Regions from separate parts of the Dermacoccus sp. BD5 genome, predicted to be linked through region 2. Evidence: riboswitches for the same ligand, from Rfam matches in the RefSeq annotation. Region 2 holds a riboswitch; each other region holds the start of a gene.
The links. A riboswitch is a leader RNA that binds a small molecule or an ion and turns the genes downstream of it on or off. The one in region 2 is predicted to bind S-adenosylmethionine.
Positions count from the first base shown of each region.

Region 1 (2,192 bases), on a different contig from region 2:
CCTTGTTCGCCTCGTAGGCGGGCAGGGACCTGTTGCGCGTCGCGCCCGTCAGCGTGCCCGTCTTGAGGCTGACGCGGCCCGGCTCGAGATTCGCGTGAGACCGTGCGATGGCCTCGACGATGCCCGTGACCACCGCGTCGTAGTTGTGTTCGTCGTACCCGTAGCCCGCGCCGTCGTTTCCGGCGATCTGGTAGAGCCGATCATCGCTGTGCCCGGAGTTGCCGACGTGCGTGTGCGTCGCGGAGAGCATGACGTTCTCGTCGGTGTAGACGCTGCCGAGCCGGCGGCGAAGCCGCTCGACGACGGTCAGCTTGATCGACTGGAACACGGCCCCGAGGTCGACGCTGACGAAGACGAGACGCGAGCCGCCGCCCGAGGCGCCGATGATGAAGGCGTGCGTACAACCGCGCGTGCAGGCCCGTCATCGTCTGGTTGGCGGCGTAGCCGAAAGCGCCGGTCTCGGCGACGGCACCGGTGATGTCGTACAGCCCGGCGCCGACGAGGTAGGCATCCCCGCTCGCGGCGTCAGCAGGGGCAGCCAGCGGCATGCTCAGGCTCGCGGCAGCGGCCGTGACCCCCGTTCCGAACGTTCGGCGGGTGATGGTTGCCATGTCTTCCCCCTCGGCGCGTGACCGACGTCACACTCGTCGCCCACCTAGACGATCGTCCAAAGCGGTGCGAGGAAATGACTCACCCGCCTCGAAGGCGAAAGACGCCGCACCAGCCCATCCCGCGTGTCCCACGCCACAATTCTCGCGCCACGTCTCATCTCCAGTGCCACGACTTGACGCTTTGTCGTGCGCGGCTCTAATGTCGCTGCCGGTCACGAGATCCGATGCAAAGCCCTGGCTGGTCGGACGGCAACCCTCACACGCGTGGCGGGGTGCTCCAGGTGATGACCCGGCCGCGTCGACCACGCGGCAAGCACGCTCGGCACCCAACGTGACGGCATCCTCGTGAACCTTCCGTTGCGCTGCCCAGGCCCCGAAAGGCATGCCCCGCACGACACCGCGCACCGCGCCCCACCCCGGCGCCCCCGCCTTCGCGCTGACTCCGCGCATCCGCGCCAGCTCCGCGCATTCGCATCCTTGCCGCCTCACCAGGAGAGATCATGACCGACAAGCACACCCCCGCCGACGAGACCTCGACGCCCGCCTCGTCCACGCATGACGCCACGAGCGCCGAGAACGGCGCGACCGCCCTGCCCCCGAAACCGAAGAACAACACGGGCAAGTACGTCGCGATCGGCGCAGGCGTCCTCGTCGTCGCGTTGGCCGCCGGCATCGGGGCCAAGGTGCTCGGCGGGAGCAGTGACGACAAGCTGACCCACCTCAAGGTGGGCACGACGGAGGCGTCGGACCCGTACTGGAACCAGCTCGTCAAGGTGGGCAAGGACAAGTACGGCCTCGACATCGAACCGGTCAACTTCTCTGATTACACCCAGGCCAACCCCGCGCTCTCCGAGGGCCAGGTCGACCTCAACCAGTTCCAGCACCTGCAATTCCTCGCCGACTACAACACCAAGGCGAAGCAGAACCTCACGCCCATCGGGGCGACGTACATCGTCCCGCTGGCGCTGTACTCGAAGAAGCACACGAGCATCGGCCAGTTCCCCCAGGGCGGCAAGATCGCCATCCCCAACGATCCGACGAACCAGGCACGCGCCTTGCTGCTGCTGCAGAGCGCCGGACTGCTGAAGCTCAAGGGTGGTGGCACCTCGCTGTCGACCCCGGCCGACATCGACGCCGGCGCCTCGAAGGTCACCGTCACAGCGGTCAACGCCGAGCAGACCGCGGCCGCGCTGCCGTCCGTCGACGGCGCGATCGTCAACAACAACTTCGCCGCGGACGCGAAGCTCGACCCGAGCAAGGCCCTGTTCAAGGACGACCCGCATGCGGCCTCGTCGAAGCCGTACATCAACGTCGTCGTCGCGCGCGCCGCGGACAAGGACAACGCCGACTACGCCAAGTTCGTCAAGGCTTACCACGACCCGAGCGTCGAGAAGCTCATCGAGGAGCGCACGAAGGGCACGAGCGTCCTCGTGAACAACTCCGCCTCCGAGGTGCAGGGCATCCTCGCGAAGCTCGAGGCCCAGATCAAGGCGAAGGGATCGAAGTGACGGGCCCCTCCCCCACACTGACGAAGGCCGCCGGGCCGGCGAGTGCCACCCCGCCCGCCGTCGCCTTCCACGA
Region 1 covers NZ_JANJER010000018.1:30,853-33,044, forward strand. Annotated here, with positions in the region: partial or broken gene NQ706_RS12040 (neutral/alkaline non-lysosomal ceramidase N-terminal domain-containing protein) at 1-611, opposite strand, end outside; SAM riboswitch class IV at 822-933, shown strand; gene NQ706_RS12045 (MetQ/NlpA family ABC transporter substrate-binding protein) at 1,112-2,119, shown strand; gene NQ706_RS12050 (methionine ABC transporter ATP-binding protein) at 2,116-2,192, shown strand, end outside.
Region 1: it holds a riboswitch for S-adenosylmethionine, as region 2 does, so the genes downstream of both, NQ706_RS12045 (MetQ/NlpA family ABC transporter substrate-binding protein) here and NQ706_RS00975 (aminotransferase class V-fold PLP-dependent enzyme) in region 2, are expected to answer to the same signal.

Region 2 (2,192 bases):
GACGGTGAACGTCGTGACGCCGACGTTGTCGCTCGCATTCCGCCTTGGCGCGCCATCGTCGAGGTGAGCGTCCGCGGCATTCTGCTCGTCGAAGAGTTCGACGATCCTCACGCCGTCGATCGAGGCGAGACCGTCGCGGACGATGGCGTGGATCTTCTCCTCGCGCGCCTCGGCTTCGCCGCGCTGCGCGGACAGCGTCGAGGCTGCGGCCGCGAGCGCGATGGCCCCGACCGCGTTCGGGGTGCCGCCCTCGTGGCGTGCGGGCGCGGGCGCCCAGGCGACGTCGCCGGCGCCTGATGCATCTTCGCTGACGCGGTGGCTCGCGCCGCCGGCGCGGAAGTACGGAGGGGCGGTGTCGAGCCAGTCGCGGCGCCCGACGAGGGCTCCTGAACCGTACGGCGCGTAGGCCTTGTGGCCGGACAGAGCGACGTAGTCGATGCCCCAGGCGTCGATGTCGACGCGGCGGTGCGGGGCGAGCTGCGCGGCGTCGAGAGCCGTCCGCGCCTCATGCCGGCGGGCGACGGCGGCGAGGCGCTCGATGGGCCACACCTCGCCCGTCACGTTGCAGGCGCCGGCGATGAGGACCAACACGGGAGCATCGTTGTGGGCGCGGAATTCCGCCAGAGCGACGTCGAGGTAACCCTCAGCCTCGGCGTGAGAGTGAGGGATCGGCAGCCGCGTCGTCCGCTCGTCCGCCCACGGCAGCAGCGCTGCGTGGTGCATCGAGCGGAACACGAAGACCTGCGTCTGTTGCGGCAGACAGTGGGCCAACAGGTTGAGCGCGTCCGAGGTGTTGCGCGTGAAGACGGTCACGTCGTCCTCGCGCGCGCCGACGAACGCGGCGACCTCCTGCCGAGCCTCCTCGTACCACCGGGTCGTCAGCTGCGACGCCCGTCCCGCACCGCGATGCACCGAACCGTACGTGCGCAGGGTCGTGTCGACGGCCCGTGCGACGGCCTGCAGCGCGGGAGCCGTCGCGCCATGGTCGAAGTTCGCGTGCTCGACGACGCGCCCGTCGAGCGTCGCGACGCCGAGATCGGCGCCGATCGTGGCCAGGGCGACATTGGCCTGCTGCGACGCGTCCGCGCGATGATAGGTAGCCGTGGGCGTCTCGCGACGGGACCCGCCGGGGTGCGCGGGCTGGGTGTGGTGACGCTCGGGGTCCGCGACGGGAGTTCCGGGGGTTACGGCATGAGCGGGGCGGCTCGTGTGGCTCGCAGCGTGGCGGCGCGCGTCGGAGTCAAGGATCGAGAGAATGGCAGAACGGGGCATCGAGGCTCCTCGAGTCAGGGGCCTCGCCGTCGCCAGATGGCTCGGCCCGCGCTTGCCGACACCGGTGCTGGTGGCGGCCAGGTCGTCACCCGGAGCACCCCACCGCGGTGGAGGGTTGCCGTCCAGCAAGCCGGGGCTGTGCGCTGGAACTCATGACCTACGTGAACGCTCGCACCCGGCCCTCCGCCGCGTCCACCGACGAGCGGCCGGAGGTTCGCATCGTGAGATCAACTGTGGCATCGCGGATGGCGAGCGCCGCGCGCAAGAGTCGGCGTCTCGCGGTGGGGGTGCCCGTGGTCCCCGGGCAGCTGGCGGCGCCCCCGACACGGGTCAGGGCGCTGTCGGATGCGAGCGCGTCAACGCGCCAGCGCGTCGGGACGCGGATTCGCAGGTGTCGAGCCGACCCGCCGTCACCATTGGACCCGTGTCACGGCGTGGGTCCACGAAAACGGCCGGAACCCCCACTAGCCTTGCGGGGTGGCGACCCGAAACAGACCAGCGAACGACAGCGTCCTCGTCGCGAAGAAGGCCTCTTCGCAGCCGCGCGCCAAGAGCTCGCGCCCGGCCGGCGCATCTGCGGCCTCGACGACGCGCGCCCGCACGACCCCGCCGAAGTCGAGCGCAACACGTTCGGGCGGCACGACGAAGAATGCACCCGCGCGCAAGACCGGCTCGTCCGGCTCGTCGCGAGGGGCTGCTGAAGCGCGTCCCTCCGCGTCCGGTCGCGCCGCTCGTGGCGCGTGGATGGGTGTTTCGCACGTCGCCGGCGGCACCGTCCGCCGCGTCGGCGCCGCCGCTTCTGACCTCGAACCCGAACACCGTCGCGACGGGCTCGGTTTCGCCCTCCTCGCCCTCGGCATCGTCGTCGCTGCGCGGGAGTGGTGGGGGCTGCCCGGCATGTTCGGGGACGTCGTCCACGC
Region 2 covers NZ_JANJER010000001.1:240,612-242,803, reverse strand. Annotated here, with positions in the region: gene NQ706_RS00975 (aminotransferase class V-fold PLP-dependent enzyme) at 1-1,272, opposite strand, end outside; SAM riboswitch class IV at 1,316-1,430, opposite strand; gene NQ706_RS00970 (DNA translocase FtsK) at 1,750-2,192, shown strand, end outside.

Region 3 (2,192 bases), on a different contig from region 2:
TGCCCTGGGAGTGCGTCGTCGACGCAGGATGGATGGCGAGGGAACGGACGTCACCGATGTTCGCGACGTGCGAGTGCAGTTCGAGAGCGTCGACGAACTTCTTGCCCGCCTCGACGCCGCCGGCGATCTCGAACGACAGCACGGCGCCGGAGCCGGCGGGCAGGTAGCGGTCGGCGAGTTCCTTGTAGGGGCTCGACGGGTCGGAGGCGTAGAACAACGTCTCGACCTGCGGCTGCGACTTCAGGAACTCGACGACCTTCTTCGCGTTCTCCACGTGTCGCTCCACACGCAGCGACAACGTCTCGAGGCCTTGCGCGATGAGGAACGCGTTGAACGGGGAGACGGCCGCGCCGAGGTCGCGCAGCAGTTCGACGCGCGCCTTGAGGATGAAGGCGAGGTTCGCGCCGAGCGGCGATCCGACGCCGAGGTCGCGGGCGAACACGAGACCGTGGTAGCTCTCCGACGGCTCGTTGAACTGCGGGAACTTCGCCGGGTCGGCGGCGTAGTCGAACGTCCCGGCGTCGACGAGCACGCCGGCGATCGACGTCCCGTGCCCCCCGAGGTACTTCGTCGCGGAGTGGATGACGACGTCCGCGCCATGCTCGATCGGGCGCAGCAGGTACGGCGTCGCGACGGTGTTGTCGACGAACAGCGGCACCCCGGCGTCATGCGCGATGTCGGCGAGGCCGCGCACGTCGAGCACCTTCTGGTCGGGGTTGCTCAGCGTCTCGCCGAACAGCAGCTTCGTGTTGTCGCGGATGGCGCCGCGCCACTCGTCGAGATCGTTGATGTTGTCGATGAACGTCGTCTCGACGCCGAGTCGCTTGAGCGTGTACTTCAGCAGGTTGTACGTGCCGCCGTACAGCGCGGACGAGGCGACGATGTGGTCGCCGGCCTGCGCGACGTTGAGGATGGCGAACGTCGTCGCCGCCTGACCCGACGCGAGCAGCAACGCGCCGACGCCGCCCTCCAGCGCGGCGATGCGGTCTTCGACCGCCTGCGCCGTCGGGTTACCGATGCGTGTGTAGATGGGGCCGAGATCCGACAGGCCGAAGCGGTTGGCCGCGGTCTCGGCGGAGTCGAAGACGAACGACGTCGTCTGGTAGATCGGCAGCGCCCGGGCGCCGGTGTCGCCGTCGACGTTCTGGCCGACGTGGATCTGCTTGGTCTCGAAGGCCCAGTTCTCGGAGCTCATGATGATGTCCCTCTCGAGGAGTGCGTGGACGCACGGGCGGCGCACCGTACGTGTGGTGCCCGAAGGGGAATCCCTCCGCGCTTGCCCGGACGCGCTCGGCGCCGGGCCAGGTCGTCACCCGGAGCACCCCGCCGCGGTGGGAGGGTTGCCGGCCAGCAAACCGGGGTTTGACGCTGGCGCTCGTGACCTGCAGCCACTCTAGGCCGGGTGGTGTCATCAGGCGGGAATGCTGTCTCACATTCCGGTCGCGGCCCCGTGCTGACGCGACGCGCCTACGGGCGACGACCCTCATGCCGTGCTTGACTGTTGCCATGACACCGACGATCGTCCGCGCGCGCCGCGAAGACGCGTTCGCCTGCGCGGCGCTGCGTCTGCAGATGGACCTCGAGGCGGGGGAGAGCAACCGCCCCGGCTTCATCACCGAGTATGCCGATCACTGGCTCGCGCACTACGACGATCTGCCGACGTGGCTCGCCTCGAGTGCTGACGGGACGGCTCTCGGCATGGTGCAGACGTCGCTCGTGCACCGGCCCCCGGCGCTGGCTCGGCCGGCGCAGCCGTCGCTCTACATCGCGGTCGTCTTCGTCACGCCGTCGGCGCGCGGCCAGGGCCTGGCCGAGCGGATGCTGCGGATCGTCGACGCCTGGGCCGACGCGCACGACGTCGCGCGAATGATGCTCAACGCCCGTCCGCGTGCCCGCAGGCTGTACGAACGGGCCGGCTTCGGCCCGCCGGACGAACGTCACATGCAGCGTGTGGCGCCGTTCGGCCTCGACGCCCGCCGCGATGCGGAGCGTGCGTCATGAGCGACGACGTCATCTGGGCGCTCGATCAGCGCGAGCGCTGCATCGCCTGCCCGTCCAAACCGGTCGCGAACGCCGTCGTCCTGCACCTCGGTGCTGACGGCGCCCTCGCGCGCGACGCTGTCGAGCAGTGGGCTCGTGACGGCGTCATGGCCGCCTCGGTCGCATGGCCGGGGGCGGCGGCCGGCCTCGAT
Region 3 covers NZ_JANJER010000017.1:40,581-42,772, reverse strand. Annotated here, with positions in the region: gene NQ706_RS11890 (bifunctional o-acetylhomoserine/o-acetylserine sulfhydrylase) at 1-1,195, opposite strand, end outside; SAM riboswitch class IV at 1,268-1,383, opposite strand; gene NQ706_RS11885 (GNAT family N-acetyltransferase) at 1,507-2,001, shown strand; gene NQ706_RS11880 (hypothetical protein) at 1,998-2,192, shown strand, end outside.
Region 3: it holds a riboswitch for S-adenosylmethionine, as region 2 does, so the genes downstream of both, NQ706_RS11890 (bifunctional o-acetylhomoserine/o-acetylserine sulfhydrylase) here and NQ706_RS00975 (aminotransferase class V-fold PLP-dependent enzyme) in region 2, are expected to answer to the same signal.

Region 4 (2,192 bases), on a different contig from region 2:
GCCAACTACTTCTCGTTCTTGCACTCGAAGCTGCGCGACGGTGGCCGCCTGCTCAACCACTGCATCACGCGTCGCGACGACACGGCATCGGCCAAGCCGGAGCCGTTCACCGATCGCTATGTCTTCCCCGACGGCGAGCTCGCCTCGCCGGGGCGGCTCATCAGTGAGTGCCACGACGCCGGTTTCGAGGTTCAGCACGACGAGAACCTGCGCCTGTCGTACGCCCTGACGCTGCGCGACTGGTGCCGCAACCTCGAGGCGAACTGGGATTTCTGCGTCGCCGAGGCGGGCCTGCCGACCGCGAAGGTGTGGGGCATCTACATGGCCGGTTCACGCCTCGGGTTCGAGGAGGGCTGGCTGCACCTGCACCAGGTGCTCGCCACGAAGACGACCGACAACGGCGACAACGGCGGCTACCCGCTGGGCTCGCACTGGGCACCCTGAGCTCTCACTGGCGGTGCTGAGCGGCTGCCCGTTGCCCGTCCAGACGCAGGCGACGCGCAATCATGACGGTGGGGTGATGCCGACCAGCATCGCCGCCACCGTCATGATCTGCGTCCACGCGAACGCGTTCTGGAACGAACTGTTCGCCATGACGACGGCCGCCGAGCGCAGGTTGAACGCGAGGATCGCGGCGCGGGCCCCTGACGCGTGGCGTGTGCGCGCCCAGTAGACGAGAGCGCCGATGATCGGCGCGAGCAGCGACCACATGTACGCGCTGAAATCGCTGCCACCATGCGACTTCACGAACTCGACCGTGATGATCGACGCTCCGATCTCGAACACGGTCAGGGCGATCATGAACCATCGATCACCGCTGCTCACCGACGGGGGAGTGCTCCACGAGCGTTCTGCTCTCAGTATGGCCGCCCGGGTGCGGCGGGCCCCTGACGAATGTCACGGTGTGGCCGCCGTTGATGCATAACTCGACCTTTATGTTTGGCCAGTGCTACGTTATGTGTGGGTCACGAGCCCCGGCGCGAAGTCTCGGCTGGCCGGGCGGCAACCCCCATGCGAACGCACACGCGCGCCGGGGTGCCCCGAGTAACGACCCGGCCGCCCGTCGACCGACGCGGCGGCAAGCGCAACGAAGGGTCTGCCATGACACTCCTCGACACCACGCCCGACACGAACGTCGACTCCGCGAGCAGCGCACCGACGAGCGCAGCGGCGCGCCGCGGCGGCACCGTCGCGACGCCCGGGCTGCGCATCGAACGCCTCGGCCCGGCGTTCGGCGCAATCGTCCACGGCGTCGACCTCGCGCAGGTCGACGACGCGATAGCGTTCGACCTGCGCCGCGCGCTGCTCGCGCACAAGGTGCTCTTCTTCCGGGGTCAGGACGCGTTCGACGACGACGCTCAGGTGCGCCTCGGAAACCTGCTCGGCGAGCTGACGGCGGGCCACCCCGTCGCGGGCACGCACGAGCGCAAGGAGATCTACTCGATCGACTCCTCCGATCCCGAGTTCTCGTTCTCCGACGAGTGGCACACGGATGTCACATTCATGAAGGAGCCGCCGGCCATCAGCGTCCTGCGCGCCGTGACGCTGCCGGACTACGGCGGCGACACCTCCTGGGCCGACGCGCAGGCGGCGTACGACTCGCTGTCGGAGCCGTTCCGCGGCCTCGTCGACCAGCTCGTCGCCGCCCACGACGGCAACCGCGAATGGGGCGCCTACCTGCGCAAGAACGGTGGGCAGGAGTGGAGCGGCGAGGTCGTCACCGAGCTGCCCGTCGTCGAGCACCCCGTCGTGCGTGTGCACCCCGAGACGGGCCGTCGCGGGTTGTTCGTCAACCCCGGTTTCACCTCCCACATCGTCGGCGTGTCGCAGGCCGAGTCGCGGGCGATCCTCGACGTGCTGTACGCGCACCTGACGCAGCCCGAACACACCATCCGCCACCGTTGGGCGCCCGGCGACGTCGGCATCTGGGACAACCGCGCGACGTCGCACTACGCGAACCGCGACTACGTCGACGCCAACCTTGGCCCGCGCGCCATGAGGCGCGTGACGGTCGGTGGCGACAAGCCCGTCGGCGTCAATGGCCTGACGGGCGGCGCAGCTGCCTGACGGTGTGAGCTGACATGGCGCGGTGCGGGTCTCTGGGGCCCGCATCGCGTCGTCATGTACCCCTCTGCGATTTGCGTCCCCCTTCGCGAATCCCGTCCACATCGGCGAATCCTGTCCCCATCGGC
Region 4 covers NZ_JANJER010000013.1:12,035-14,226, reverse strand. Annotated here, with positions in the region: gene NQ706_RS10420 (cyclopropane-fatty-acyl-phospholipid synthase family protein) at 1-444, shown strand, start outside; gene NQ706_RS10415 (hypothetical protein) at 505-801, opposite strand; SAM riboswitch class IV at 964-1,091, shown strand; gene NQ706_RS10410 (TauD/TfdA family dioxygenase) at 1,102-2,067, shown strand.
Region 4: it holds a riboswitch for S-adenosylmethionine, as region 2 does, so the genes downstream of both, NQ706_RS10410 (TauD/TfdA family dioxygenase) here and NQ706_RS00975 (aminotransferase class V-fold PLP-dependent enzyme) in region 2, are expected to answer to the same signal.